DNA from 4 places in the Allorhizobium sp. Av2 genome. Region 1 is predicted to be linked to each of the others. Evidence: predicted binding sites of a transcription regulator. Region 1 holds the regulator's gene; each other region holds the start of a gene.
What was found. Region 1 encodes LexA, which represses DNA repair genes until DNA is damaged. Its sites were predicted from a motif close to TGTTCNNNNTGTGTTCNG; they were not measured.
Positions count from the first base shown of each region.

Region 1 (7,824 bases):
CGCAGATGATCGGCAATCACCCTATGGCTGGCCCGGCGCTCGCCCTCAGCCGGTACGCCCGTCAGATCGACAGATGCATCGATCAGGGCACGGAACAGGTCAATATCGTAATTGTCATGCTTGCCCTGCAACAGGGCTGCAACCCGCTCCAGGCCCATGCCGGTATCGATGGACGGACGCGGCAAGTCGACCCGTTGCTCCTTGGTCACCTGCTCATATTGCATGAAAACCAGATTCCAGATCTCAATGAACCGGTCGCCATCCTCATCGGCAGAACCCGGAGGTCCACCCCAGATATGGTCGCCGTGGTCATAAAAGATTTCGGAGCACGGACCGCAGGGACCGGTGTCACCCATCGCCCAGAAATTGTCGCTGGTGCCAATCCGGATGATCTTCTCTTCCGGCAGACCGGCAATTTTCTTCCACAAGCCAAAGGCTTCATCATCGGTATGATAGACGGTGACGCAAAGCTTGTTGCGATCAATGCCGAATTCCCGGGTAATCAGGTTCCAGGCCAGTTCGATGGCATTTTCCTTGAAATAGTCGCCGAAGGAAAAATTGCCCAGCATTTCGAAAAACGTGTGGTGACGCGCCGTGTAACCGACATTGTCAAGATCGTTATGCTTGCCCCCGGCCCGAACGCATTTCTGCGCTGTGGTCGCACGGGAATAAGGCCGGTGTTCCAATCCGGTGAAGACATTCTTGAATTGCACCATTCCGGCATTGGTGAACATCAAGGTCGGGTCATTGCGCGGCACGAGCGGGCTCGACGCAACAACTTCATGACCATTGGTCTTGAAGTAATTGAGGAAGGTCGACCGAATGTCATTTACGCCGCTCATGGGATGCCCTTGGAATAAGTGTCCGCTGCCGGACAGACGTCAGAAAACAACGGCTTTTATCGTCCGCCATGACGCCTGTCCAGCCTAACGAAAGAAAAGGGCCGGAGATGTAGATCCCCAGCCCGCAACAATCAACAGGTCCGACCGCCAGATAAGCGGTCCCAGTCCATCAGGCGTCGTCAACACCGACATTGTCATTGGCGTCTGGACCGCCATTTTCTAGAAAACGCTCGGCGATCAGACCAGCGTTCTGGCGAAGCGCTGTTTCGATTTCATCGGCAACCGCAGGATTATCGCGCAGGAAGATCTTGGCATTTTCCCGGCCCTGCCCCAAGCGCTGGCTATTGTAGGAAAACCAGGCCCCGGCTTTCTCAACGATCCCGGCCTTGACGCCCAGATCGACCAATTCGCCGGTCTTCGACACGCCTTCGCCATACATGATGTCAAATTCCACCTGCTTGAAGGGCGGCGCCATCTTGTTCTTGACCACCTTGACGCGGGTCTGGTTACCAACGATCTCTTCCCGATCCTTGACCGCGCCGATACGGCGAATATCGAGGCGCACCGATGCGTAGAACTTCAAGGCGTTACCACCGGTCGTCGTTTCCGGAGAACCAAACATCACGCCGATCTTCATACGGATCTGGTTGATGAAAACCACCATGCAGTTCGAACGCGAGATCGAGCCCGTCAGCTTGCGCAGCGCCTGGCTCATCAACCGCGCCTGCATGCCCGGCAGGCTATCGCCCATTTCGCCTTCAATTTCAGCTTTCGGCGTCAACGCAGCAACCGAGTCGATCACCAGCACATCGATTGCACCCGACCGCACGAGCGTATCGGTAATTTCCAGGGCCTGCTCGCCGGTATCTGGCTGCGAGATCAGCAAATTCTGGAGATCAACACCCAGCTTGCGGGCATAGACTGGATCCAGCGCATGCTCGGCATCGACGAAGGCGCAAACGCCACCTTTTTTCTGCGCCTCAGCAATGGTTTGCAGCGCAAGCGTGGTCTTACCGGAGCTTTCCGGTCCATAAATTTCAATAATACGGCCTTTGGGAAGGCCACCAATGCCGAGCGCGATATCGAGGCTGAGAGAGCCAGTCGATACGGTTTCAACCTCTACGATTTTTTCGTTCGCACCAAGCTTCATGATTGAACCCTTGCCGAATGATCGCTCGATCTGCGACAGGGCCGCTTCCAATGCCTTGCTTTTATCCACCGTTTTGTCCTCTACGAGCCGCAAAGAATTTTGTGACATTTGAACCACCTTTAGGTTATTGAAGCCGCGTAGGCAACGAAACAGCAGACAGCGACTATGTACATGGTTTGTTCCGCTTTTGCAAGTCTTGCCCAAGTCTTTGTGTTTATTTTTTAATCCGACGGGTGTTCTCTTAATGTTTCCATGGCATTGGCCGTTAAGAGAAATTGGTTTCCAGCCCATTACATCCTTCGGAATGGCGCCTTCGCGATTCGAATTTTCACTGTTTCCAGGAGGCTGGCAGGTATGAGTCTCGATATTCTCGTTTTGGGCGGCGCGCACATTGATCGGCGCGGACGCATCGATGCGGAAACCATCCCTGGTGCCAGCAATCCAGGGCGGTGGTTGGAAGAACCGGGTGGTGGTGGTTTTAACGCGGCGCGCGCGCTGGCACGTCTTGGGCTGAGTGTCGCCATGATCAGCCCCCGCGGCGGCGATGCGCTTGGCCAGCGGGTGGCGGTCGCAGCCGAAGCGGCTGGAGTCGATGACCGGCCTTTCACCTTTCTGGATCGAAACACACCAAGCTACACTGCTATTTTAGAAAAAGACGGCAATCTGGTGATCGGCTTGGCCGATATGGAGCTCTACCGTTTGTTCACGCCGCGCCGTCTGAAAGTACGCGCCGTTCGCGAGGCTTTCGAGGCCACTCGATATGTGTTGGTCGATGCCAACCTGCCGCAAGAGACGCTGGAGGCAATTGCGGCCCTGGCGCGCGAGCTTGGCAAACCTCTTGCTGGCATTGGCATTTCACCGGCCAAGGTGGTGCGATACGCCCCCTGCCTCGACAGCCTCGACATGCTATTTCTCAATAGCGCCGAAGCCGCGGTACTGACTGAGTCAAGGCCGGATGATCCCAATGACTGGCCGGACCTGCTTCGCGCTAAGGGCCTGCATGGCGGCGTTGTCACCAATGGTGCAGGACCGGTCGTGGCTTTCGATGCAAATGGTGACTACGCCCTGACGCCACCGCCACTGGAAGCACTGGCCGATGTGACTGGGGCTGGAGATTCGCTTTGTGCAGGAGTGCTTTCGCAAAGAGTGAATGACAGTCCCTTGCCGCTGGCGTTGCGCCACGGTGTTGCCTTGGCTGGCCTGACCCTGCTATCAGACAGGGCAACAGACGAGGATCTCACCGCAGATCGCCTCGCCGTGCGCCTTGGCCTTGTTGGCGAGCCGCGCGCCCTTTCCCGCCAAACGAGTTCCTGATCATGACCCGTTCGATTTCCCCGCTCCTGCCCATCGTTTACGCCCGCGAAGTGGCTGCGGCCAAGACGCGCAACGCTCCAATAGTCGCGCTGGAATCCACCATTATCACCCATGGCATGCCCTATCCGAAAAATGTCGAGATGGCGCAAAGCGTGGAGGCAATCATTCGCGACGGTGGTGCGGTCCCAGCGACCATTGCAGTGATTGAAGGCGTTTTGCATATCGGGCTGGAAGAAGATCAGCTGCAAAAACTGGCGCAAATGACTGATGTCCTAAAAGTCTCTCGTGCCGATCTCGCTTACGCCATTGCCGAACGCCGCACCGGCGCTACCACGGTAGCCGCGACGATGATCGCCGCCGCCCGCGCCAACATCTCAGTTTTTGCCACCGGCGGCATCGGCGGCGTGCATCGTGGCGCAGAAGAAAGCTTCGACATTTCAGCCGACCTGGAAGAACTGGCGCGTACTCCGGTCATCGTCGTCTGCGCCGGAGCAAAAGCCATTCTTGATATTCCCAAGACCTTGGAAGTCTTGGAAACCCGTGGCGTACCTGTCGTGACTTACGACAGCGACGAGTTTCCAGCCTTCTGGTCGAGAGAATCGGGCTTGAAAAGCCCACTCAAACTGGAAAGCCCGGCGGCAATTGCCAATTTCCAGAAGGTACGCGACCAATTGGGCGTCGACGGCGGCATGTTGATCGCCAATCCCGTGCCGGAAGCAGACGAAATTGCGCGCGAGGAGATGGAAATCTATATTGGCCGGGCGTTGGCCGCTGCCGAACGCGAGGAAATCACCGGCAAAGCCGTGACGCCTTTCCTGCTCGACGCAATCTATCACCTCACCGACGGCCGCAGCCTGATTACCAATATCGCGTTGGTGGAAAACAACGCGCGTCTTGCAGCGGAAATTGCCGTCGCGATGCTGTAAGCCACTGATATCGAAGCGGATCGGGGGTGATAATGTCCCCGATCAAACTCTGCGACAGATTATTGTCGTTGTTTTACCGTTGCCTATGCGTGCTGCACCGACTTGCAACAAAATTTCATTCTGCAATTTCACCTTTTAGATAGTATCCATTTTCTCTCTCTTTCTGCCAATTCCCAACTGACAGGCGTCAGATCAAGAAAGCAAAGACTTACTGTTTCGATACGAGCCTCTCAACCTCCCATATTTAAAGGATGCTTCTGGTCCCGCTCCTTCTCAAGACCGTCTATCGGTGCGTCATCGAAGGAAATTTGCAAGAAGGACTTGCGGAACACAACTGGAACAGATAGCGTATGTTCTGTATTTGTTTCATAATTCAAAGGGTAGGTCCCAATGCTGACTCGCAAGCAACAGGAACTTTTGCTGTTTATACACGAGCGCATGAAGGAGTCTGGGGTGCCGCCCTCCTTCGATGAAATGAAGGACGCTCTGGACCTCGCCTCCAAATCCGGCATTCACCGGCTGATCACCGCTTTGGAAGAGCGCGGCTTCATCCGTCGCTTGCCAAATCGCGCGCGAGCACTGGAAGTGATCAAGCTGCCGGAGGCCATGACGTCCAGCATACCGCCCCGACGCACAGGATTTTCGCCATCCGTCATTGAAGGCAGCCGAGGCAAGTTGCAGGCAGTGCCATCCGCTCCGGCCAAACCGGTCGAGGAAGTACGCAATTCCTCATCCATACCAGTGATGGGCCGTATCGCGGCAGGCGTGCCGATCTCCGCTATCCAGAACAACACCCATGACATTTCCGTGCCGATGGAAATGCTGGGCAGCGGCGAACATTACGCCCTTGAGGTCAAAGGCGATTCGATGATCGAAGCCGGCATTCTCGATGGTGACACGGTGATCATCCGCAACGCCACCACGGCCAATCCGGGCGATATCGTCGTTGCTCTGGTAGACGACGAGGAAGCCACCTTGAAACGCTTCCGCCGCCGTGGGGCGTCGATCGCGCTGGAAGCTGCCAATCCGGCCTATGAAACCCGGATTTTCGGACCGGACCGGGTAAAAATCCAGGGCAAGCTCGTCGGTCTTATTCGTCGCTATCACTAAGCTCTCTGCCATCTCCAGCGCCTGACTGGGCGTCGTCGCTGGCAGCAGATGGAACATTGGCGTGGGCCGTACCATCCGGCCGGTCATAGCGATTGCTGCGCCAGTCGAAATAACGATGGCGAGTCCAGGGCCGATACTGATTTTGAAATGCCGTAACGATATGCAGCGTTCGTGTGGCGGGATCACCAAGCGTGATTTCCATTGCACCGAACCGTCGCAAATCGTTACGGGTCAGGACTTTCGGGGGACGTGACAGCATCGTTCCAGCGGTAGCGGCCTTCTCGGTTTGCGAGAACGCGAGAGGTTCACCCGATTCTATTCGGGACGGGGAATTCTGGTCCGAGTTTGAGGCACCGCCCGTCACGTGGCTATCCGTGTGCACGGCAACGTCCTGCCCCGGTACCGTAGTTGCACTGGCTGCAGAAATCTCTCCCGCTTGCGTCCGGCTAATCGTTTGGGAGCGAACGGACGGGCTGCTGTTGTCAGATGCCAGCACATCATCATCGGCCATCATCCGTTCATTTTCAACGTCCAACCCAGTGCCGTCTTCCGTAGCGTCCCGGATAACGGTCATTCCGGTGTTTTCAGAGGAAGCAGTTGATGCCATCGGCGCCTTGCAGACGGCATCGCGACTGACCTCAGTCGAGACGATCAGGTCGGACAGGGCGCAGGCGGCCTGGCTATAGTCGCGGTTCTGTACCAGGCTGACTGTCCAACCATTGCTGAGTCTTGCCAGGCAAAAGGCATCGGTGCGGCAATGGAAAAGATCAGGTTTTTTATCGGCCTTCTCCTTTGCCACCCTCATCTCCGCCATAGCCTGTTGTGGCTCGACCGGCTCCCTTCCCTTGGCATTTTGGCCGCCCGTCTTTGGTTTTGTTTTTCCGGCCCGCGTTGTTTCCCCCGCTCCCTGTTGGCCTTTTTCCATTTCGACAGCTGCCAGCTTGGGCAATATTTCAGGCGCAATCGGATCGGCAATGTCGAGCACTGAGCGCCATTGGTTGAAAACGAAACCCGGCGGACGCTTCTTGTTGGTGGCAACGGTCAAGACATTGCGGTCGTCGGTCCGAAACAGAGCAAACAGTTGACCATCTTCGGTTACGGCAAGATCAGGCAGTGGCGGATCGGTTTTTATCGCCTCATAGCCAAACGCCGTCAGCATCATTGCCACACCAATCAGCCTCAGCCGCGTCTTCATCAGGGTCAGTATCAGCAGACCCGTCGCCGAGACCGGCAGAAACCACCATTCGAACCGGCCGAAGGTAAAGCCCGCACCCCAGCTCGCCACTTTATTGGCAATCAGCAACACGCCCTCAAGGCCAAGCCCCATCAACTGGATCGGCCATTGGTCCAGACCGAAAGGCATGAGCAACACACCGATCATCGCCGCCGGCATGACAAGCATCGACATCAGAGGCGCGGCCAGAAGATTTGCCTCCAACCCGTGCAATCCTACCCGATGGAAATGCGCCGCTGAAAACATTGCGGTGGAAAAACCGCCAAGTGCTGAGGTCATCAGAATACCGCTGACCACCGTCATCAACGGCTTCAACACTGTCAGCACCGGGATAGCCGGCAGGATGGGAGGCAATCGCGGGCGCTGGCGCCACAGGTCGAAACCGGCGATCAGGGCAAAAGTAGCCGCAAAGGACATTTGCAAGCTCGGCCCCATCACCTGCGACGGCGAGAGGAGAATCACCAGGATAGCCGCCAGCGCTGCATTGCGCAGGCTGAGCACAGGCCGGTCGAAGAACGCCGCCGATAGCATGATGACCATCATCAAATAGGCACGCTGGGCGGCAATGTCATAGCCGGAAATCAAAAAATAGCCGGTCGTGGTGGCAATCGCCCCTGCTGCGGCAATCTTCTTGATCGAGCGGGCCTCCGCCATACCAGGCACAAGGCTCAAGAGGCGCCGGATCCCCACGAAGAACAGTCCACCGGCCAGCGCCATATGCAGACCGGAAATCGAGATGATATGGGCAAGGCCGGAAACGCGAAGATCGTTATTGGCCTCCTCCGAAAGGCCGCGCCGCTCGCCGGTCACAATCGCTACGGCAAATGCGCCAGCGTCGCCCGGCACGATGACCCTGATACGGTCGGAAATGCCATTGCGCAATTCCTGTGTCATTTCATCAAGCCTGATTCCCGCTCGTTCCCAAAAATCCGGCGGCGCGATGTCTGGTCCCGGCGGGAATCGCTTTGGAGGCTGATAAAAATAGCCAATCGCCCCTGTGCCGGTAAAATAGGAGGAAAAAGCAAAATCGTTCAGGCCTGGCAAGGCAGGTCCGGATGGCGGGGAGAGCCGCGCCCTGCCCTCGATCCAGTCGCCGGGATTGAAGGGCTCATGCGCGCCGCGGGCCAGAAGCGCTACCTGCTGCGGCATGCGCTTCAGGCTGGGGAACCGTGTTTGGTGCAGTGCAATCACATATCTTTGATTGCCGTCCGCATTCGGCTCTACAGAAACCACTTTCCCGCGCACCAC
Region 1 covers NZ_CP192696.1:1,699,562-1,707,385, forward strand. The annotation lists gene alaS (alanine--tRNA ligase) at 1-842, opposite strand, end outside; gene recA (recombinase RecA) at 1,012-2,100, opposite strand; gene FS819_RS08190 (carbohydrate kinase family protein) at 2,347-3,306, shown strand; gene FS819_RS08195 (pseudouridine-5'-phosphate glycosidase) at 3,309-4,232, shown strand; gene lexA (transcriptional repressor LexA) at 4,623-5,342, shown strand; gene FS819_RS08205 (ComEC/Rec2 family competence protein) at 5,323-7,824, opposite strand, start outside.

Region 2 (7,824 bases), 230 kb from region 1:
TCGCCTGTCTGCTGGCGATAGATCGTGCCGAGGGCATTGAAATCCCAGTTGTTGTACCACCAGAACGAGCCCGGTGCATGGCTTCCACGTTCTGGCCGTTTGCTCCGCATCTCGTCGGTTTCGGAGGCTGCAGGATGGTAAACCCCTGACCTTGCCATAAGCAAGTCACGGATAGTCGCTTGTTTTTCTGCAGCGGTAAGGGCCGGAGGCTTGTCATCAATCTTCAGATTCTCAAGCGTGTTCTCAAGGTTTATGCGGCCCTCGGATATCGCAATTCCGTAAAGCGCACCCAATAAGCTCTTCCGGATCGACGCCACGTTCACTTTGCGTGAAACGTCACCCCAACGCGCAATGACCTTTCCATCCTGAACCACCATAACGGCTGTCGGTTTCAACCGAGTGGAATAATCCTGAGCAGCTTTCAGCCTGTCGACATTCCATCCAGCCAACGCCGGATCAATAGTCTGCCAGGACTGAGCATGCGCACTTTCCAGGGAGAGTGCCATGAACAGAGTCAGTGAAGCTTGGAAAAGTAAACGTTTGAGCATCCAGATCAGCTTTCGCACTCATCGCGGAAATTCGATACGCATTTTGCTGTCAATGTTTGAATGTAGAATAGGGTTTTGCGATGGAGCAAAGACAGTGTTCCGAGCCGATTTTATCTTTTCCGCCGTCCAAAAGCAAAACCCGCCTTGCGGGCGGGTTTTGTCTGTATTGTCCTGATATTTGCCGGCCTCAAACGAGCCGGCTTTGCTCCAGAGCCGCTTCCACGAAGCTCTTGAACAATGGATGAGGGTCCAGCGGTCGGGACTTGAGTTCCGGGTGATACTGCACGCCGACGAACCATGGGTGATCGGGATATTCCACCGTCTCCGGCAGCAGCCCATCAGGCGACATGCCTGCAAACACCAGACCGCAGTCTTCAAGCCGTTGCTTGTAATCCACATTCACTTCATAGCGATGGCGGTGACGCTCGGAAATCTCGGTAGAGCCATAAATGTCGGCAATCCGCGAATCTTTTTTCAGGGCTGCCTTATAGGCTCCAAGACGCATGGTACCGCCAAGATTACCAGCAGCAGAACGCTTCTCAAGCTCATTGCCCTTCATCCATTCGGTCATCAGGCCGACGACCGGCTCCGATGTCTGACCAAATTCAGTCGATGAGGCCTGCTCGATACCTGCCAGATGGCGGGCCGCTTCCACCACGGCCATCTGCATACCAAAGCAGATACCGAAGTAAGGAACCTTGCGCTCACGGGCAAATTGCGCAGCCAGAATCTTGCCTTCAGACCCGCGCTCGCCAAAGCCGCCGGGTACCAGAATGCCATGCACTTTTTCGAGGTAAGGAGCCGGATCTTCCTTCTCGAAGACCTCGGATTCGATCCACTCGAGTTTTACCTTCACGCGGTTGGCAATGCCGCCATGGTGAAGCGCTTCGATCAGCGACTTGTAAGCATCCTTCAGGCCGGTATATTTGCCAACGATGGCAATGGTAACCTCGCCTTCCGGAGTGCGGATGCGGTTTGAAACCTCTTCCCATGCCTCAAGACGCGGCTTGGGAGCCGGTTCGATACCAAAGGCGGCCAGAACCTCATTGTCCAGCCCTTCCTTGTGGTAGGCCATGGGAACGTCATAGATATTGGCAACATCCAGCGCCTGAATGACCGCCGATGGACGCACATTGCAAAACAGCGACAGCTTGCGGCGTTCCGGTTCCGGAATCTCACGATCCGCACGCACCAGCAGAATGTCAGGATGAATGCCAAGAGCCTGCAATTCCTTGACGGAATGCTGGGTTGGCTTGGTCTTCAACTCGCCAGCCGCCGGAATGTAAGGCATCAGCGTCAAATGCACATAGATCGCATTGCCGCGTGGCAGCTCATTGCCCAGCTGGCGAATGGCTTCCACGAAAGGCATGGCTTCGATGTCGCCCACCGTGCCGCCAATTTCGCAGATCACGAAATCATAGTCGCTATTGCCCTCAACGATGAAGTCCTTGATCTCGTTGGTGACATGCGGAATGACCTGAACCGTTGCGCCGAGATAATCGCCGCGCCGTTCCTTGTCGATAATGTTCTTGTAGATCCGTCCGGTGGTGATGTTATCGGTCTTGGTGGCCGAGCGCCCTGTGAAGCGTTCGTAATGTCCGAGATCGAGATCCGTCTCTGCGCCGTCGTCGGTGACGAAGACTTCACCGTGCTGAGTCGGGCTCATGGTGCCCGGGTCAACGTTGAGATAGGGGTCCAGTTTGCGCAGCCGCACGCGGTAACCGCGTGCCTGTAACAAAGCCCCGAGTGCCGCAGCCGCTATTCCCTTACCAAGAGAGGAAACCACGCCGCCTGTGATGAATACATATCGCGCCATGGGCTTCACCGGATACCGTTTCGATTCTGATTCCGCCAGCGTTATTTTTACACCGGCGACAATACACACAAAGAAAAACCGGCGGACTGTTTAAGTCCGCCGGAGCGAAGACGAACCAGACCGATCAGTTGCCGGTCGGAACAGCGCCGGGCTGGGCCGGTGCGGGCGTTGTCGCAGCGCCATTGGCTGGTGCCTGCGCGCCGCCATTGGCAGGAGCTGTCGCCGGTGCGCCAGGCAGCTGGTCAAGAATATTGCCTGAAGGTGCCTGCTGGCCAGCCGGAATACGATTGAGAATATCGGTCGGCTTTGCCTCGAAGCGCGACAATATGCCAAGTCCGAGCGACGTGATGAAAAACAGCGTCGCCAGGATAGCCGTTGTCCGGGTCAGGGCATTGGCCGCGCCGCGTGCCGACATGAAGCCTGAGCCGCCGCCGATCCCAAGCCCGCCGCCTTCGGACCGCTGGATCAGCACGACGCCGACAAGCGAAATCACGATTATGAGGTGAATGACGATCAGTACGGTCTGCATGGACGATCCATCCTGCCCACGTAGGGCCAAGTCAAAACAACATTCGGCGGCTCTCTACACGAGGAGCCGCCGCAAAGAAAGCCCTTTTCAACAAAGATCAGGCCGTCAAATCCGAATAGACACCGTATATGGCAAGGAAATCAGCGGCTTTCAAGCTAGCGCCACCAATCAGCGCACCATCCACATTGGCAACGCCCATCAGTTCCCTGGCATTCGAGGGCTTGACAGAACCGCCGTAGAGGATTCGCATTTTAGCCCCCTCATTACCTAACCGGCGCGTCAACTCGGCCCGCATGAACGCATGGGCCTCGGTCACGTCAGCGATAGTTGGCGTCACGCCGGTGCCGATCGCCCAGACGGGCTCATAGGCAATGACCGTATCTTCGGCGAGCGCTTCGTCCGGCACGGAACCGGCGAGCTGACGCTTGAGAATATCCAGCGTCTGCCCTGCTTTGCGCTGATCGGCGGTCTCGCCAATGCAGATGATGGCCGTCAGTTCCGCCGCATGAGCCGCAACCGCTTTGGCGCGCACCAGATGATCGGTTTCTGCGTGATCGGTACGGCGTTCGGAGTGACCGACAATGACATGAGTTCCGAAGCAATCGGCGACCATTTCCGCCGAAATGTCACCGGTATGGGCACCAGACGCATTCTGATGGCAATCCTGCGCACCAATAAGCAGCGGACTGTCGTCGCAGAGCGCGGTTGCCACGTAAAGCAGCGTGGCCGGCGGGCAAATCAGACTGTCCACTTTTTCGCTGAGCGGTCCTTTCACGCCTTCGGCCATCGCCTTGATCTGATCAAGCGCGTCGCGGGTTCCGTTCATCTTCCAATTGCCCGCAACAAGCGGACGTACATCTGGTGTCATATCGATCCAACCCACCCTGATTCCATGACCCTGATCCGCCGGAAACCGCTTTTTCGCGCCTCAACCGACACCAGGGAAATCATAAACAATAATCTTCCACATTAAAGCGCGGCGTATTCCATTGAATTCAACGATGTCGCGCTTTGTTTTATTTTCCGCATGTCCGTTATCGTTCAACTGATTCCAGTTGAACGCGACAGGCTATAGACACCCTATAAAAGGACGTGGCGGCAAAAAAGGCAAGTTGCAATGCAACATGCCGTTAATTCATGCAGGATGGCAACTTAACCCTGTGATTTTAGGGATTAAAACAGAGATTTTTCTAGGAAAAATGGGAGACTGATTTTCCGAAAAGACAAATGAAAACAAGAAAAGATTCGAGTCTCTCTGTTTCAATCCGATGCTGCCAAACTCTTGAACCAAATCCTGGGCGGCCTGTTTAACAGATTCGTTCTTCGCAAGACTTTTAAATTGTTTTGATATTTCTTAACGCCGACGCTTCTCCAAAGCCACGTTTCGGCGTATGCGGAAAGCTTGTTTCCCCTTAGCCAACCGGAGAGCCGCAATGGCCACCGTATCCCTTGAAGCCATCGACCGGCAAATTGCCCGCGGCTTCCCGGCGTTGCGGTTCAGCCCTGCCTTAGAATCGGAATTTCTTCAAGAATATGTCGCCCATCGCGTCAAGCTGACACCATTCTGGGCAGTGGTCGGCACGCTTATCTACGACGCCGTTTTCATCGGTGACGCGACGATGATGGCCGATGTGTTCGACAAACTGCTGATCGTACGCTTCGGGATCTTCACGCCTTTCGCAATTATAAGCGTGCTTGCCGTCAGACGCTGGCGCACGGCCCTTAATTACGAACTTCTGTCGCTGGGAATAGGCACACTCAGCATTCTCCTGCCGATGTCGGTCGCAATCTACAGCCAAAGTCCGTACATGTTTGTTTATCAGAACGGCAATGTCGCGGCTTTCCTGTTCTTCGTCATTGCGCTGCGGCCACGGTTTCATATCGTGGTGATCGGCCTGACGCTGATGTGCGGCGTACTGCTGAAAACCGCAAAGCTGAACGGCTCGTTCGACGACATCACCTATAGCGGGCTGATCAGTTTCTACATCACAATCGCAATTTTCCTGGCGCTCGGTGCCTATTTTCTCGAACATGCCGATCGAATGAATTTCCTCAACAGGCTGCGCGCCGGCCTGCTGCAACAGCAATTGGAACACAATGCCGCCCGTGACGAGTTGAGCGGACTGCTGAACCGTCGCTCGCTGGTGCAGGTTGCGACCGACATGTGGAAAGGCAAAATGCCGGCAAAACATGTTTGCGCCATCATGCTCGATATCGATGATTTCAAGCTTTACAACGATGTGCATGGCCATCTGGAAGGGGATGAATGTCTGCGCACCGTCAGCCAGTGTATTCGCGACAATGCCGGTGAAAAAGGCTTCGCCTTTCGCTACGGCGGCGAGGAAATGCTCGTTTTGCTGCCAAATACCGATGTCGACACCGCCTGTGCGATAGCAGAGGCCATCCGCCAGGCCATCGAGTGCATGAACATCCCGCACTTGGGCAAAGGCAGGGGCCAGGTGACAACAGCAAGTCTGGGCGTAGCGGAAGGCCCCACGGCAACAGCTTCATTGGAAGACCTGCTGAACCGCGCCGACGCGGCCCTTTACGAGGCAAAGCGCAGCGGGCGCAATCGTGTCTGCGTGAGCGGGTCAACGCAGCTCGATCTGGAATTTGCCAGGGAGAACTGAAACCCGGCGCTCCCAAAAACAGGAGTTTCTAGCGGATCAGCCAGTTGAGAACGGCGCGCCAGTCGGTCATGCGCACCGGCGTCCCATGAGAACCGGTCAGAAACAACGTGAAACGGGTTGGATAGCCGGTGCGGTGCAGGCGTTCGTAAAGCGCGATCTGGTCGCCAGCGGCGTAGACGCTGTCGCGGCTGCCATGGGTAAACCACATCGGCAGCTTGCGTTTGAAGGCCGCACTGGCAGTAAAATCCGGATCGCTGGCTCCGCCCAGAATGGCCATGCCGGACAGTTTGGCAACGATTCGCTCGTCACGGGTCAGGCCCCAACAGATGAAACTGCCCATGGACGCGCAGGACACCACCACCGGACGCCCACCGGAATGGGCCGAGGCATAATCGATCAGAGCGGCGACCTGCGTTACCCCCGATTGGTCGAAGGATCGCACGGAAGGTGCGTAATAGGTTCCACCATTGTCGCTGGCGAGATTTTTCAGCCGGTTGAAATTGCCGCCGAATTTGTAGTCATCGGCTCCAAGGCGGCGGTCCCCGCCCCGGCCGTGAATGAAGATCACCGTGAAGGCTGCACCATCAGCAGGTCCGGTCCTCGTTACGTCCAGCTTGCCGGCATCACCGAGATCCAGCGTCTCGTCCTTTTGCTGGTGACGCACACCAAGCGAGACGTAGGCGGATTTGACCCGGCGCTCAGGAATTTCGTCGCGGCCATTGATGTCGCGCATTTCCTGATAGTCAATGGTCTGGAAATCGCCCTTGTCGCGGCTTTCCAGCACGGTCTGGCCGGAAAACAGCTCGTCCTTGAACGGTTTGAGGCTAAAGGCGGGCGCACTCGTTGCAGGCAAAGAGCTGGCGACCGAGCAAAGAGCGGCCAGAACCACGGGGGCGAACAAATGAACTGTGGACATCCGCATCGGGATCAGGTCTCCTTAACGGCGCAGCCTTGCCACGCCGTCACGAGAAACGCAAAAGTTTTCCTTGAAAACAGGCTGAATGGACATGGTTTGACCAAGTGCGACATAATTCTCCCGCGTCCTTGCCGCAACAGGCAATAAAGGAATGGGCGTACTTGAACGCAATCGGTTGATTGTTGCCGAGAATATGCGCTAATCAGGAACAAACCGGAAACTGTGCTGCACGGGCCAGAGACTGACGGGCACATGCCCTATCGCGAGACAGAATTCTTCACGGTGCTCCGCTGAAGACCACAAGCAAATGACAGACAAGATCATGGACGATAACAACGACCTTTTCGCTGCCCTGCCGTCGACGCCCCCCAAGGCGGCGAAGACGCAGAAAGGTGCTGCCGATGTGGCGGCGGCTAGTGCCACGACTGTTACTGCCGCCCAGCCGGAAACCCCGGCCAAGGCAGTGGCTTTCGGCTCAGCCACGCCCGCCTCCACTGGCAATCCCGACGATTATGGCGCGTCCTCCATCCGTGTTCTGGAAGGGCTGGAGCCGGTGCGGATGCGTCCCGGCATGTATATCGGCGGCACGGACGAAAAGGCCCTGCACCATCTGTTTGCCGAGGTGATCGACAATTCGATGGACGAGGCGGTGGCAGGCCATGCCAATTTCATCGATGTCCATCTGGATGCCGAAGGCTTTCTGACGGTTTCCGACAATGGTCGCGGCATTCCCGTCGAGCTGCATCCGCAGGTTCCGGGCAAATCCACCCTTGAAGTGATCATGACCAAGCTGCATGCGGGCGGCAAATTCGACGGCAAGGCCTATGAGACTTCCGGTGGCTTGCACGGGGTCGGCGTATCCGTCGTCAATGCGCTGTCTGATCTGCTGGAAGTGGAAGTGGCCCGCAATCGCAAGCTCTATCGCCAGCGGTTTTCGCGCGGCGTGCCGCTGGGCGGGTTGGAAGAATTGGGCGATGTCCATAACCGGCGTGGTACGCGGGTGCGCTTTCACCCCGATCCGCAGATCTTCGGTGATCACGCGAAATTCGATCCGGGCCGGATTTTCCGCATGGCCCGCTCCAAGGCCTATCTGTTCGGCGGCGTGGAAATCCGCTGGTCCTGCGATCCGGCGATCCTGACCACCGGCGGCGACATCCCGGATAAGGCAGTGTTTCACTTCCCCGGCGGGTTGAAGGATTATCTGGCCGCGACCCTGGGCAAGGAATTTACCGTCACCCGCGAAATTTTTGCCGGCAAGACCGAAAAGACCGGCGGCCATGGCGCGATGGAATGGGCGATCACCTGGTATGGCGGCGATCCGCAGGTTCATTCCTATTGCAACACCATTCCGACCCCAGAAGGCGGCACGCATGAGGCCGGTTTGC
Region 2 covers NZ_CP192696.1:1,472,187-1,480,010, reverse strand. The annotation lists gene FS819_RS07155 (serine hydrolase domain-containing protein) at 1-548, opposite strand, end outside; gene pyrG (CTP synthase) at 736-2,373, opposite strand; gene secG (preprotein translocase subunit SecG) at 2,489-2,893, opposite strand; gene tpiA (triose-phosphate isomerase) at 2,991-3,761, opposite strand; gene FS819_RS07135 (GGDEF domain-containing protein) at 4,327-5,523, shown strand; gene FS819_RS07130 (alpha/beta hydrolase) at 5,552-6,445, opposite strand; gene parE (DNA topoisomerase IV subunit B) at 6,747-7,824, shown strand, end outside.
Region 2: parE (DNA topoisomerase IV subunit B) is a predicted target of LexA. The motif match lies at 6,644-6,661, and genes of this name have one in related genera.

Region 3 (7,824 bases), 230 kb from region 1:
AGTCGGCGATACGCTTTATCTCTGCACCCCGCACAATTGGGCTATCGCCGTGGATGCGGCGACTGGCAAGCAGAAATGGAAATATGACCCCAATGTCGGCCTGAACCCGGATCGCCAGCACCAGACCTGCCGTGGCGTCACCTATTATGCCGATCCTGCCGCCACAGCTGGTGCGTCCTGCGCCACCCGCGTCTATCTTCCAACCTCGGATGCGCGGCTGATCGCGCTCGATGCCGCCAATGGCAAGATCTGCGAGAGTTTTGCCGACAAGGGCGTGCTGCATCTGGAACAGGGCATGCCCTACAATCCGGCTGGCTATTATTACTCGACGTCGCCGCCGGTGATTGCCGCCGGCAAGATTATCATTGGTGGGGCGGTCAACGATAACTATTCCACCAAGGAACAATCCGGCGTGATCCGCGCCTTTGACGTCCAGACCGGCGCGCTGGTGTGGAACTGGGACAGCGGCAATCCGGGCCAGACCCAACCACTGCCCGAAGGCCAGACATACACCGCCAATTCGCCGAATAGCTGGTCGGTATTCTCGGTCGATGAACAGCTGGGCCTCGTCTATATCCCGCTTGGCAATCAGGTGCCGGACCAGTTGGGCATGAACCGCAGCGCCAATGTGGAGAAATATTCTTCCTCGGTCGTGGCGCTTGACCTCAATACCGGTGCCGACCGCTGGGTGCAGCAATTCGTCCATCATGACCTCTGGGACATGGATGTTCCCGCCCAGCCCGTGCTGCTCGACATTACCCGCGAAGGCACCACCGTCCCGGCGCTCGTTGCCTCCACCAAGCAGGGTGATGTCTATGTGCTGGACCGGCGCACTGGCCAGCCGATCATTCCGATCAAGGAGCTTCCGGCTCCCGGCGGCACTATTCCAGAAGATCAAGCGTCGCCAACCCAGCCGATTTCTGGTCTTAGTTTTCGCCCACCGAAGCTGGAAGAGCGCAATATGTGGGGCGTGACGCTGCTCGATCAGCTGGCCTGCCGCATCAAGTTCCATCAGTTGCGCTATGAGGGGCAATATACCCCGCCATCGTTGCAGGGCTCGATCATCTATCCCGGCAATTTCGGCACGTTTAACTGGGGTTCGGTTGCTGTCGATCCGGAAAAACAGGTCATGTTCGGCATGCCGACCTATCTGGCCTTCACCTCACAGCTTGTGCCGCGTGATCAGGTTCCGGCCAAGGGCCAGGACGAAAAAGGCTCGGAACAGGGGCTGAACCGCAATGACGGCGCGCCCTATGCCGTGAAAATGGGGCCGTTCCTGTCGCCCATCGGTGTTCCCTGCCAGGCGCCGCCATGGGGTACGGTTGCCGCTGTCGATCTGAAAACCGGCAAGATCGCCTATCAGCACCGCAATGGCACCGTGCATGACATGACGCCGCTGCCGCTGCCCTTCAAGGTCGGCGTACCCGGCATCGGTGGGCCGATGATTACCAAGGGCGGGGTCGCTTTCCTCGGTGCTGCCGTCGATAATTATCTGCGCGCCTATGACCTCGCCACAGGCAAGGTTCTCTGGGAAGGCCGGCTTCCGGCTGGCGGCCAGGCGACGCCGATGAGCTACGAGCTGAACGGCAAGCAATATGTTGTCATGGTCGCTGGCGGCCACGGTTCAATCGGCACCAAGCCGGGGGACTACGTGATCGCCTATACGCTGCCGTAAATTTGGCACGACGGTGGCCTTGTTCACCCCCTCATCCGGCTGCCGCAACCTTCTCCCCACAAGGGGGAGAAGGGCCTATGTCTTACCCTACCTCTCCAATAACGCGAGCTGTGAAGCGAAAGCGGCGGCGGTTGTCCCTCGCCCCCTTGTGGGGAGAGGGGTGCCGAGCGCAGCGGAGGCGGGGTGAGTGCTTACGCCCCGAGGTAGATTTCACAGAAAGCAATCCAGCCCCTTCCGGTTTTGACCGGGAGGGGTCTTCTTTTGGAACAATTGATTCAAATGTCCTTCCGCTACGGCAACCAAACCTTAACCATGAAGCCGTAAAACGAATCATCAGTATAAAGGATGGTTCGTATGCCCAACACTGCCGCCAAGCTTGAACCCGTCGTCTCGACGCTGGCTTTCTTCCCGCTGGCCAGCCGCCGTGATATGGTGCGCGGTGCCGCCGTGACGCTGGACCGCCTGCAAGGCAACGATGCCACCATCTACTGGCGCGCCACCTGCCGCCAGCTCGGCGCCGAACTCCTCGACCTCGGCTGCCCCGAAGACGTGATGCGCGGCGAGATCATGAATTTCCAGGACGCCGTGCAAATGGAACTGATGTGGCTGCATCGCAATGAAGAAGCCCGGGGGTAAGGGTAATTCTGGGCGCAAGATAAGCTTTTGTCGTTAAGCCCGCTCCACAAACCCGTCCAGCACCCGCTTCTGCCCAGCCCGATCAAAATCAATCGTCAGCTTATTCCCCTCAACGACAGACACATTGCCATTGCCGAACTTGATGTGGAACACGCGGTCGCCGACTGTGAACTTTGATGGTTCGGTGCTGGTGGATTTGGCGACCAACTGGCCGTCGATGGTTTGGCCGCGGGGGCCGCTTTCGCCGTAGCCGATGCGTTCCACGGCGTGGCCGGAGCGGCTGCCCCAGTTTTCGCGGGTGGCGTCGGTTTTGTTGGCCTGGGCGCGTTTCCAGCCGGGGGTGGAGTAGGAATTGGCAAATGGCTCCTGCTTGTCGAAGCGGGACTGGCCGTAGCCGCCGCGTCCATAGCCGCCATAGCTGGTTTCCACCTCCGCCACTTCCACATGGGCGGGCGGCAGTTCATCGAGGAAGCGTGACGGCATGGTCGATTGCCAGAGGCCATGGATGCGCCGGTTGGAAACGAACCACAGGTGACAGCGGCGCTTGGCGCGCGTCAGGCCGACATAGGCCAGCCGCCGTTCTTCCTCCAGCGCGGCACGTCCGCCTTCATCCAGAGCACGTTGATGCGGAAACAGGCCTTCTTCCCAGCCGGGCAGAAACACGGTCTCGAATTCCAGCCCCTTGGCGGAATGCAGCGTCATGATCGATACGGCGTCGAGATTTTCGTTGGTCTCGGCATCCATCACCAGCGAGACATGCTCCATGAAGCTGCGCATGCTCTCGAAGGCTTCCATCGAGCGGATCAGTTCCTTCAGGTTTTCCAGCCGCCCCGGCGCTTCCGCCGATTTGTCGTTCTGCCACATGGCGGTATAGCCGCTCTCATCGAGGATCTGCTCAGCAAGCTCGGTATGCGGCGTGTTTTCCAGCAGATCCTGCCAGCGGCGGAAATCCGTCACCACGTCAAACAGCGCCTTGCGCGCCTTCGGCTTCAATTCATCGGTCTCGATAATGTCGGAGGCCGCCGCCAGCATCGGAATATCCCGTTTGCGGGCATAGTCATGCAGGGTGCGCACCGTGGTATCGCCTAACCCGCGCTTCGGCGTATTGACGATCCGCTCGAAGGCCAGGTCGTCGGCGGGCTGGCAGACCATGCGGAAATAGGCCATGGCATCGCGGATTTCCAACCGCTCGTAAAAGCGCGGACCGCCAATAACCCGGTAATTCAGCCCAAGCGTTACGAACCGGTCTTCAAACTCGCGCATCTGGAAGGAGGCGCGCACCAGAATGGCCATGTCGTTGAGCTTATGCTGGTTGCGTTGCAACTGCTCGATTTCCTCGCCAACTGCACGGGCTTCCTCCTCCGAATCCCAGGCGGCATGCACCACGACTTTTTCGTCGTTCGGATCGACCCGGTCGGTAAACAGCGTCTTGCCCAGACGCCCCTCGTTATGGGCAATCAGGAACCCGGCAGCGCCAAGAATATGCTCTGTCGAGCGGTAATTGCGCTCCAGCTTGATGACTTTCGCGCCCGGAAAATCCTTCTCGAAGCGCAGGATGTTGTCCACTTCGGCCCCACGCCAGCCATAGATCGACTGGTCATCATCACCAACGCAGCAGATGTTTACTGTGCCGTTTGTGACCTTGCCGTCAGCGCTTCTGCTGCTTGGCCGCTGGGCCAACAGCCGCAGCCACATATATTGCGCCGTGTTGGTGTCCTGATACTCATCGACAAGAATATAGCGGAAGCGCTGGTGATAGTCCTTCAGCACATCCGGATTGGCGCGGAACATGCGGATCGGGTGCAGCAGAAGATCGCCGAAATCGCAGGCATTCAGGCTTTTCAGCCGGGCCTGGTAGGCGGCGTAAAGCTCGCGGCCCTTGCCATTGCCAAAGGCGCGGGCGTCGCCTTCGGGGATCTGCGCCGGGTCGAGGCCCTTGTTTTTCCAGCCGTCGATCATTCCGGCAAACATTTTGGCGGGCCAGCGCTTGTCGTCCAGCCCTTCGGCCTGGATGATCTGCTTGATCAGCCGCACCACGTCATCGGTATCGAGAATGGTGAAATCCGAGGTCAGGCCGACCAGCTCGGCATGGCGGCGCAAAAGCTTGACGCCGATGGAGTGGAATGTGCCGAGCCACGGCATGCCCTCGACAGCGCCGCCAACCAGGACGCCGACGCGTTCCTTCATCTCGCGGGCTGCCTTGTTGGTGAAGGTCACGGAGAGGATCTGGCTGGGGAAAGCGCGGCCGGTGGCCAGAATATGTGCGATACGGGTGGTCAACACCCGCGTCTTGCCGGTGCCTGCACCGGCCAGCACCAGAACGGGACCATCCAGGGTTTCGACCGCTTCGCGCTGTTCCGGGTTGAGGCCGGAGAGATAATCCGGGTTGCGGTTCTGGTCGCGCGCGGCCATGGCCCGCGCTGCAATGCCCAATCCGCCGCCCGCAGGCGTCGTGGTTTCCTTTTCCGGCGTAGCCGTGGCCTTTCCTCCCGCTGGGGAGGTGCGGGGTGCAGGCTCTTCGTCGAAGAAGGGAATATCGTCAAAACCGTTGCTCATGTCCTTCAATGTAGTGATTCTACCTCGAAAGGCCAGTGAAAACGTTCTTGTTTCATTCCAGATTCAGCGGTGGGTCAGTGAAGAGAGGAAAAAACCTCCCTTAAAAGACGGTCAGAAACCTGATTGCAAATGGAAGGAAAATCACGCCAGCTTGCCTGAAAATCACAGCCGCGTGATGCCGCTCGCTGGTCGGAATTTTGTCACGAAAGCTTCATGGAAGCGACTTACGCCAATTCCAGTGTCGCTCGAAAAGCCGCTGGGGCTTTGAGAGATTGCTCGACGAACACGGGGATTATTCCGATGACTTTCATGAAAAAGATCGCCACGGGTGCGGCGCTTGCCGCCTTTTCGGTCGCCTTTACCGGTGCGGCTTTTGCCGCCGATATTTCCGGTGCCGGTTCCAGCTTCATCTATCCTGTGTTTTCCAAATGGGGTGAAGCCTACAAAGCCAAGACCGGCATCAGCTTGAACTATCAGTCCATCGGTTCCGGCGGCGGCATCAAGCAGGTCGAAGCCAAGACCGTCACCTTCGGCGCTACCGACAAGCCGCTGAGCGACGAAGAACTCACCAAGAACGGCCTGACCCAGTTTCCGATGGTGATGGGCGGCATCGTGCCGATGTACAATATCGAAGGCGTCAAGCCGGGCGAACTGGTGCTGGATGGCAAGGCGCTCGAAGCCATTTACATGGGTACGATCACCAAGTGGAACGACCCGGCGATTGTAGCCCTCAACAAGGGCGTCAAGCTGCCTGAGCAAGCCATCGTTGTCGTGCATCGCGCCGACGGTTCCGGCACGACCTTCAACTTCACCGATTACCTCAGCAAGGTTTCCGCCGAGTGGAAGAGCAAGATCGGCTCCGACACTGCTGTCGAATGGCCGGTCGGTATCGGTGCCAAGGGGTCTGAAGGCGTTGCCAACACGGTCAAGCAGACGGCTGGCGCTATCGGCTATAACGAATATGCCTATGTGATCCAGAACAAGCTTGGCTATGCCAAGATGAAGAATGACGCCGGCAAGGTGGTCGAGCCTTCGCTGGACAGCTTTGCTGCTGCCGCTGCCAATGCCGATTGGGCCGGTGCCAAGAATTTCAATGTCGTCATCACCAATCAGCCCGGCGAAAAGAGCTGGCCGATTGCTGCTTCCACCTGGGTGCTGATCCATAAGGACCCTGTCGACAAGGACGCCACCGAAGCCGCGCTGAAGTTCTTCGCCTGGGCCTACAAGGATGGCACCGGTGAAGCCAAGGCGCTGGAATATGTCGCTATTCCCAAGCCGGTTGTGAAGCTGATCGAAAACTCCTGGGATAGCATCCAGAAGGACGGCAAGCCGGTCTTCAAGGCGATGTAATTGGGGCCATCTAAGGTCGGGCATTCCGAAATTTCGATAGAAGACAGCGGACGGTTCCACCGCCCGCTCAGTTTATTGCCAAATTTCGATCTCGGCATTTCGTCACCCTCGGGCCTGTCCCGAGGGTCTGCCGTCGCTGAATAAGCAATTGACGTTGTTGATTAAATTAACGTGCTTAGATGCTCGGCACAAGGCCGAGCATGACGTCGAGGATAAATGCGGACTTTGTCAGCAGTCTGAGCGGATGGTTCCACCGCCCGCTATTTGCGTCTTGGCCTGCCAAAAAGCTCCTGCGAGAAAGTTTCTGCATGACTGCCACCCATCAACCGACCATGAGCGAGGACGAGCTAAGAACAGCTGCCGCCAAGCGGGTGCGCTTTGCCGATGCAGTGTTCATCCGCGCCACCTGGCTTTGCGCCATGCTGGTTATGGTCGCATTGCTCGGGGTATTCCTGTCGCTGCTGATCGAATCCTTGCCGACCTGGCGCGAATTCGGCCTATCCTTCCTGTGGAACGAACGCTGGAGCCCGGCCAAGGACATTTACGGGGCCGCCGCACCGATTTACGGCACGTTGATTACCTCGGTTATCGGCCTGGTGATCGGCGTTCCCGTCAGCTTCGGCATCGCTATTTTTCTCACTGAAATGTGTCCGCCGCTGCTGCAACGGCCCATCGGCACGGCCATTGAGCTTCTGGCTGGCATTCCCAGCATTATTTACGGGCTCTGGGGCTTCTTTGTGCTGGCGCCGATCATGCAATCCGTGGTGCAGCCAGCTCTGATTGCCACATTCGGCCATCTGCCTGTTCTCGGTCTGCTGTTCAGCGGCGCACCTTATGGCATCGGTCTTCTGACGGCGGGGATCGTGCTGGCGATTATGGTCATTCCATTCATCGCCTCTGTCACCCGCGACGTGTTCGGCACAGTGCCGGTGCTGCTCAGGGAATCGGCCTATGGCATGGGCATGACCACCTGGGAAGTCGTCTTCCACATCATCATTCCCTATACGCGGCGCGGCTTGATCGGTGGCGTCATGCTGGGCCTTGGCCGGGCGCTGGGCGAAACCATGGCGGTGACCTTTGTGATCGGCAATTCACACCGGATCGCCACCTCGCTGCTGTCGCCCGCCACGACGATTTCGGCTTCGATTGCCAATGAGTTTTCTGAGGCGACGTCGGATCTCTATACGTCCAGTCTGGTGGCGCTCGGTCTCATCCTGTTCTTCATTACCTTTGCAGTGCTGGCGCTTGCCAAGTGGCTCATCGGGCGCAGCGAAAGTTTTTGAGGCCAGCCGATGTCGATTGTTTCCCGCCGCTATCTCGTCAACCGTATCGCCCTTGGCCTGTCGCTGGCCTCGGCCATTCTTGGTCTCGCCGTTCTGGCGGCTATCCTGTGGACGCTGTTCAGCAATGGTCTACAAGCGATCACGCTTGACCTCTTCACCAAGATGACGCCGCCGCCGGGTTCCGATGGCGGTCTTGCCAATGCCATCTACGGCTCCTTCATGATGACGCTGCTGGCAACCGTGGTGGCAACGCCAATCGGTATTCTGGCCGGCACCTATCTTGCGGAATACGGGCGCGGCACCAAGCTTGGCATGGTGGCGATC
Region 3 covers NZ_CP192696.1:1,929,913-1,937,736, reverse strand. The annotation lists gene FS819_RS09335 (glucose/quinate/shikimate family membrane-bound PQQ-dependent dehydrogenase) at 1-1,675, shown strand, start outside; gene FS819_RS09330 (DUF6074 family protein) at 2,030-2,311, shown strand; gene FS819_RS09325 (ATP-dependent helicase) at 2,345-4,867, opposite strand; gene pstS (phosphate ABC transporter substrate-binding protein PstS) at 5,168-6,217, shown strand; gene pstC (phosphate ABC transporter permease subunit PstC) at 6,526-7,500, shown strand; gene pstA (phosphate ABC transporter permease PstA) at 7,510-7,824, shown strand, end outside.
Region 3: FS819_RS09325 (ATP-dependent helicase) is a predicted target of LexA. The motif match lies at 4,910-4,927, and genes of this name have one in related genera.

Region 4 (7,824 bases), on a different replicon from region 1:
TGGCGCGCTGTCGATCAAGATGGCTTCGTTATCGACGGGCGGTGCAGAGCCACCGCAATACCAAGGCCGCCAAACGACTGATGCGGAAACTTCTCAGAGGAAAGAAGCGATCCCCTTATGCAACAAGTCTACCGATCTGGCTTATGTCGTCTCGAAAGCGCGCGAGTTCTTCGTTTCTCTTGATCTCGTCTGGAATACGCAGCAGGTAGGAGGGATGAACGGTGACGAATAGATGTCGCGTTTCGTCCATGACAATTGGCCGGCTGCGGACATCCTCCAAACGGTCCTTTCGATCGGTGAGCGAAAACAGCGCGACCGCGCCCATGGCGACAATCAGTTTCGGTTTCACCATATCGATCTCTTTGGTGAGCCACCACCTGCAGTGCTGCACCTCTGCGATATTCGGGCGCTGATGGATACGGCGCTTTCCCCGTGGCTCATACTTGAAATGCTTCACCGCGTTGGTGACGTAGAGCGCCTGCCGGTCCAGGCCGACCTGCGCCAGAGCCTCGTCGAACACGCGGCCCGCCGGTCCGACGAACGGCCTGCCTGCGAGATCCTCCTGGTCCCCCGGCTGCTCTCCAACGATCATGATCTCTGCATCGACAGGCCCTTCGCCAAACACGGTCTGTGTTGCCCGGCAGGAGAGATCACATCGATTGCAGCGTCGGGCTTCCTGGCGCAGCGCGTCTATCGTGTCCGCTTCAGCCGCTGGCGCTGCGGGCACACGCGCGGCGGCGTCCTGGAGGCGATGATGGAAAGGGAGCGGCTCGCTTGCTTGGCGACGGGCCATATCCATCAGCTTGGCTTCCGCCCCGGCAATCAGGCCGGGAATAAGCTCTGCCTCCGGCAGGTTCTTCCAATATTTCTTCGGCATCTCCGTCATCATCATCTTCACCTTCAAGCGGGCGGGATTGAAGATGGATGCATAATATATGCGCCAGAGATCGTCGGTTTCATCGCGTATATCAGGCTTTACCGCCGGTTCGGTCGACGTCAGAAGTGTCTGGCCATCCCAGGACGCGGACCCGTGGGGCGTCAGGATAATCCAATCCATGTCATTGAACCGACGTTGGAAAAACGGCGCGACGCGCGCAACGATAAAGTGGTCAGGCTCAAACCAGGCGACAAAGCGCCGCCGGCCTGCAACACCAACAGGCAATGGCACTTCCTTGAAGCGCAGGAAGGCTGTCATCTTATGATAATCGCGCCCCACGGACTTCTGCATCCGGTACGCCAGCGCCACATCGGCATCCGTCTTCACCTCAAGAAGCTGCCTTTCCTGCCTCAACCGAAAGAGAAGGCGATACAGCAATGCGAAGCGGCCGGGATCGGAATGACACACAACGGCTTCTGCAAGCTGAAGGAAGGCTGCTGGGACGGACATCTGCGCCGTTCCACCTGTGGGTTCTGCCGGGCTTGGCGTGCTGCCCTCTTTGGATTGGCTTGCATCAGCACCAAACAAGCCCTGTTCATCACCGATAAGCCGCCAGTCGATTGCCTTTGGTTCGATCCCGGCCTGTAGGCATCGTCGCGCGGCCTCGCGCCATTCAGACAGATCACCGCGACCTTCGAGAAAGCAGGTCTCAGTCATAATAACGATAATTGTTCGGGCTTCGGCATGAACATCGCCCGCAAGTCGGCGCGATCGATCAAGCGATGCGGCGTCCAACCCTCAGCAATGATGAACGGCTGGACTTTTTTGAAGGACACGCCGAGACGCCCGATATCCTCGAGCCGCAGCCGCTTGAACCGCCGTGTTGAGAGAATGGATGTGACGGTCTTTGTGCCGAAGCCAGGCACACGCAGAAGCGCTTCCTTGTCGGCGAGATTGATGTCGACTGGAAATCGATCCCGATGGCCAAGCGCCCAGGCCAGTTTCGGATCGAGGTCGAGATCGAGCATGCCGTCTGGCCGTGCCGCCGTGATCTCTGCGATGTCGAACCCGTAGAATCGATAGAGCCAGTCTGCCTGATACAGTCGATGCTCCCGCATCAGCGGCGGCTTGATCAGCGGAAGGTTTTTCGACGAATCCGGGATCGGGCTGAAGGCGGAATAATAGACACGCTTCAAGCCATAGCTTCCATAGAGCCTCGCACTGGTGCCAAGGATGGTCGCATCGTCGGCAGCGTCGGCGCCGACGATCATCTGGGTGCTTTGCCCGGCGGGTGCGAACCTCTTTCGCCGCTTGGTCTGTAGGGTCGGGTCGGCCATTTCTTCGATCTTCAAGCGCAAATTGCCCATCGACTGACGAATGTTGTCGGGCCGCTTTTCCGGGGCGAATTTCCCGATGCCCGCATCGGTCGGCAATTCGATATTGATCGAAAGGCGATCGGCGTAGAGCCCGGCCTCTTCAATCAGTTGCGGCGATGCCTCGGGAATAGATTTGAGATGAATATAGCCATGGAAATTATGTGTCGTGCGCAATTCGCGAGCGATGCGGACCATCTCCTCCATTGTGTAATCGGAAGAGCGGATGATGCCAGAGGACAGAAAGAGACCCTCAATGTAATTGCGGCGGTAGAATTCGAGTGTCAGCCAGATGACGTCCTCAACCGAAAACCGCGCCCGCTCAACGTTGCTGGACGACCGGTTGATACAATACGCACAGTCGTAAATACAGAAATTCGTCATCAGGATTTTGAGAAGAGAAATGCATCGCCCGTCTGGCGCATAGGCATGGCAGATCCCGGAGCCCTCCGTCGATCCCAGCCCGCCCGCAGCTGCCGCGTTCCGCTTTGTCGTTCCGCTGGAGGCGCAAGACGCATCGTATTTTGCGGCATCCGACAGAATGGCGAGGCGTTCTTTGAGTGACTTTTTCATACAATGTTCACTAAATGTTCTAATCGTGTCTGTCAATATTTGCGCAGTCTACAGTTCGATCTCCTAGAAGGAGGCTCTGTCCGCGTCCCGGCACGGATGATAGCCTGAAGGCCCTGCGCCTGCGGTGTTTCTTGCGTTTTTAACGGGTAGGTCTTATATAGTTGATTGGAAATGGTGGTGATAACGATGTCGAGCGTTGCGTTTAAGGTATTGTCGACTTTGAACGCCCCTTACGGGACGGACCTTTCGGCTGCGCAACTCGCGTCCAAGATTGCCGATTTCGCGAGTGTTGAGACTTTCGATGCTTCGGCATTCTCATTCTATTCCGAAGTGAAAGCAGATCTCCAGCAACAGTTTCTGGATGAGATGAACATCGATCACGGGGTTGCATCCGAGATCGCCCAGAAATTCTCGCAGCTCGCCGGATACCCGCTTGCTCTCGCCGCTTGAGGGCTGTGCTGATGAGCCAATGGGAAAGCCTCTTCGACCACGCGACATGTTCGATATTGCTTGCGTCGCCAAGGCATATGGCGACACTTACGTTATCGAAGCTCTCCTGCCATTCAAGAACAAGGCCACCGCTGCCTTGGCAGTGGCGGAGCGAATGGATCCAGGCTTCGCGCGCGCGGTTATGAGGAAACTTCAGTACAGAGAGGGATATGCGGATATCCCGAAAACGGCGCAGGCAACGACAATCTCGCTTCTGAGAGCGGTGAGCGCGTAGGCGCAAGCGACGTCGGCCACTCCCTCTTCTGCGTCTTCGCGCTGATCTCTCAGGAGCCTGGGGAACGGTGGAGCGTTGCATTGAGGCAGGGCGCTATCGTATTACAAGCCGGATAGGTTGGGTGCTCGAGTGCCTTTTCGTTGAGCCGCATCGTGAAACCGGAAAAACCGATGCATCCACCATCTCTATCGCGTCCGGTTAACACGGCTCGCAGATGTATTGAACAGGTTCTGCGTCAGCTTTTACATCAAAGATGGATTGCATTTGTAATATGGCGGGCTTTTTCTATTATTTATATTTGCGCCAAGCCCAACAATTATTGATTTGCACTGAAAGCTGACCTGATATTTCCGGTCAGCTGACACATGCAAATCAATAGGCTGGCTGTTCAGATGTCCAAGTCGGTTCTGATCGCTAGAGCTTGGACAGGAGACCGTCCGAAATCATAGCGTCAAGTGTTCCTGGTGCAGGCGCGCAATGTCTCTTCGAGGATATCGAGCGCTTCGCTGAAGGTTTTCTCATCGATCGTCAGGGGAGCCAAAAAGCGGATGACATTGCCATAGACGCCGCAGGTCAGAAGAATCAGCCCCTTTTCCAGGGCCATGGTCCGCACCTTGTTGGTGAATTCGGCATCCGGTGTCTTGGAACCGGGCAGGTTGAATTCCACGGCGTTCATGAAACCGAGACCGCGGATGTCGGCGATTTCAGGCACGGCATCCGACAGCGAATGAAGTCTTTGCTTAAGGCGGTTGCCGAGCGACATGGCGCGATCTGCCAATTGCTCTTCCTCAATCACATCGAGGACGGCATTGCCGGCGGCGATGCCGATCGGATTGCCGCCATAGGTGCCGCCCAGACCACCTGGGCCTGGCGCGTCCATGATCTCCGCCCGGCCGGTAACAGCCGCGATGGGGAAGCCGCCACCGAGGCCCTTGGCCATTGTGGTGATATCGGCAACGACGCCGAAATGCTCCATGGCGAAAAGCTTGCCGGTGCGCGCAAAGCCTGTCTGGACTTCATCCGCGATCAGCAGGATTCCGTGCTTGTCGGCAATCTGGCGCAGCTTCTGCATGAAAAGCCGGGGTACTTCGTAAAATCCGCCTTCGCCCTGCACGGGTTCGATGATGAAGGCTGCAACGCGCTCCGGATCGACGTCGGCCTTAAAGAGCTTGTCGAGCACAGCCAACGAATCCTCTATCGTCTGGCCGTGCAGTTCGACCGGGAAGGGGACATGGAAGACATCCGGCATCATCGCCCCGAAGCCGACCTTGTAGGGGGTAACCTTGCCCGTCAACGTCATGCCCATGAAGGTGCGGCCGTGGAAGGCGCCGGTGAAGGCGATGACGGCAGAACGGTTGGTTGCTGCCCGGGCGATCTTGACGGCGTTCTCGACCGCCTCGGCGCCGGTCGTCACAAAAATCGTCTTCTTCTCGAAATTTCCCGGCACGGCCTGGTTGAGGCGCTCGGCAAGGCGCACATAGTTCTCGTAGGGGATGACCTGATGGCAGGTATGCGTGAAGCAATCGAGTTGAGCCTTCACAGCAGCAATCACCTTCGGGTGGCGATGACCGGTATTGACGACGGCGATCCCGGCCGCAAAGTCAATATAACGGCGGCCCTCGACGTCCCAGATCTCGGCATTTTCGGCCCGCTCGGCATAGACCTGGGTTGTCACGCCGACGCCGCGCGAGATGGCATTCGTGCGGCGTGCCGCGAGTTCCAAATTCTGCATTGAAAACACCTTCGAGCCTGGGGTTATCGGAAGTTGCAAGGATGATGTCGAAAAATATCTACATTTTTTCGGTAGACTTGCAATGCCCATCACACAGCCGCTAGAAAAAAAACAACGCACTTAAGCCATGCTGGAAATAGGATGCAAAACACCCGCCTTAAAATCGCCGAAGCTGCCCGGATGTCCGGTGTTTCGCAATCGACTCTGAGGCTTTGGGAACAGCAGGGGCTGATCGAGCCAGCCCGCACGCTATCGGGGCAGAGGCTTTACGATTCCACGGTTCTGGAGCGCATTGCCAAGATTGCCTGGTTGCGCAGCGAAAGAGGGCTGAACCCGGCTGCAATCAAAGAGGAACTGGGGAATCCTGAAACGGGGCAGAAGGGACTCGAGGTGGTTGAGCCGGCGACCGACCTGGCGGCGATTGGCGCGAGGGTCCGGCAAATGCGCAGGCTGTCACATCAAACCCTGGAGGCGGTGGCCCGGGCGACAGGAGCCTCCGTCTCGCAGCTTTCGACGTTCGAGCGCACCTCCCAGGGTATTTCCATCACCGTTCTTCACGACCTGGCCAAGCACTTCGGCACCACGGTTGCCGATCTGAACGGTCATCCAACCCAGCAGCAGAGCGTTTCAGTGGTGCGTGACGGCGAGTGGATGACATGGCCGACGACATCGATGGGTGTTTCCATCCATTCCCTTGCCGCCGGGGCGCGGCAGATGGAATGTCATCGGTTTGATCTGGCGCCCGGCGCGTCCAGCGAAGGGGCTTATCGGCATGAGGGCGAGGAATTTATCTTCGTTCTTGCGGGCGCGCTGCAGATCGTTCTCGACGGAGACCAGTTTTATGATCTTCGTACCGGCGACAGTTTTTACTTTGAGAGCAGCCGTCCGCATTCCTGGCGCAATCCGGCGGACGTCCAGGCCACGTTGATCTGGATTAATACCCCGCCCACCTTCTAGTGGTCCTTAAGATTCCGACATTTGCTCTCGAGGCGGTGTTGTCACGTTAAGTTTTCAGGCGAGGCATGCCGCAATTTTCCATTCGCCGAAAGCTTCGAGGCGATGATAGCCAATTGTTTGTGCGGCACGGCGGATGGAGGGAACCAAAAAGCAATTGCAGGTCGCTGAATGCATGGCGACGAACCGTTGCAACGCTCCTGGAGCTCGGTGGCCTTGCATGGTTCGTTCTCGTTTTCGAAACGGCAGATGGCTGTTTTCAGCCCGATTATTGAGACCCTTGTGGGACCAATGGTCAAGGCAGGGTGCCACCTGCGCCTTTGCTGCGCCATAGGAACGGAGCTTGTCGGTGATGATCCGTTTGGGAACAAAGCCATAGCGCTTCATCAACGCCACCAGCAGGCGCTTGGCCGCACTTTTATCACGCCGCTTCTGCAATATTTCTTCGAGAACGGTGCCATGCTGATCGACCCCGCGCCAGAGCCCGAACGTCTCTCCAACGCATTTCACAACGACCTCGTCTAGATACCAAATATTGCCAGGGCGCGCCTGCCGTCTCCGCAGGTTGCGGGCGATCGGGGGTCCGAACTTGGCGATCCAACGGCGGACCGTCTCATATGACACGTCAATACCGCGCTCGAGCAATACTTCCTCGACTAAACGCAGGCTCAGGTTTAACCGCAGATAAAGCCAGACCGAATGAGCAACGACCTGTGGCGGAAAACGGTGACGCCTGAAACTGATATCGGATGTCTCCATCGCCGAAATTTATGCGCAACACGTCGGGCAGACAACTCCCAGCCCGCTTAACGTGACAACACCAACTTGGCAATACCTCCGATACGTCTTCTAAGAAGGCCGCCGTGCCGTCGCAGGTGCAGGCTGCCACGCAAGCGGGTGGACACGCCAAAATCTCTACGATTAAAGAGCCTATTGGTCGTCGGCTTCAAATCGTTTCGTTGTTACTCAAAAATTCAGTAATTCAAGGCACCCACTCTTCTAAAAAACCTATGCCCCATTTATGATTTTTCCGACTATACAATATCAGACTTCACAATCATCCTGCCGAATGAATTATGAATTTTACCCCACCGTCGAGCAGTACATTCGGGTAAAATCTTACCGGGAGATTGTCCATGTCCTCCAAAAAATTATCAGAATATTTGTCTGATGAAAATTTGTACTATGTCCCTGAAATATTTGACTGCATGTCAACCAAAGCCGCCGAAATAAACGGCTTTAAAATGGTGATGATATCCAGCAGTGACTTCTCCTGTGCTTACACCGGCATTCCAGACCTCAAGCTTCTGACGGTTGACGAATATGCTGGCATGGCGGAACGCATTACCAATATGACGGATATGCCGCTGTTCATTGATGCCGATGAGGGGTTTGGGCGTCCGTTGCAGACATTTCAAGGATGTCGTCGGCTGGCTAAGGCGGGTGCGCAGGCGATTTTGATAACGGATCTTGCCGCCAATGGCAGGCCGGGATTGTTGCCGATTGAAGAGGCCGTCTACCGGTTCCGCGCCGCCAAGGACGGGCTTGCGGGTACGGATTGCTTGCTGTTGGCCCGCTGCGACCACAGCGT
Region 4 covers NZ_CP192698.1:254,818-262,641, reverse strand. The annotation lists partial or broken gene FS819_RS24895 (IS6 family transposase) at 1-116, shown strand, start outside; gene FS819_RS24890 (UdgX family uracil-DNA binding protein) at 116-1,594, opposite strand; gene FS819_RS24885 (putative DNA modification/repair radical SAM protein) at 1,591-2,823, opposite strand; gene FS819_RS24880 (hypothetical protein) at 3,010-3,273, shown strand; gene FS819_RS24875 (hypothetical protein) at 3,320-3,547, shown strand; gene FS819_RS24870 (4-aminobutyrate--2-oxoglutarate transaminase) at 3,999-5,279, opposite strand; gene FS819_RS24865 (cupin domain-containing protein) at 5,421-6,236, shown strand; gene FS819_RS24860 (IS6 family transposase) at 6,291-6,992, opposite strand; gene FS819_RS24855 (isocitrate lyase/PEP mutase family protein) at 7,370-7,824, shown strand, end outside.
Region 4: FS819_RS24885 (putative DNA modification/repair radical SAM protein) is a predicted target of LexA. The motif match lies at 2,828-2,845, and genes of this name have one in related genera.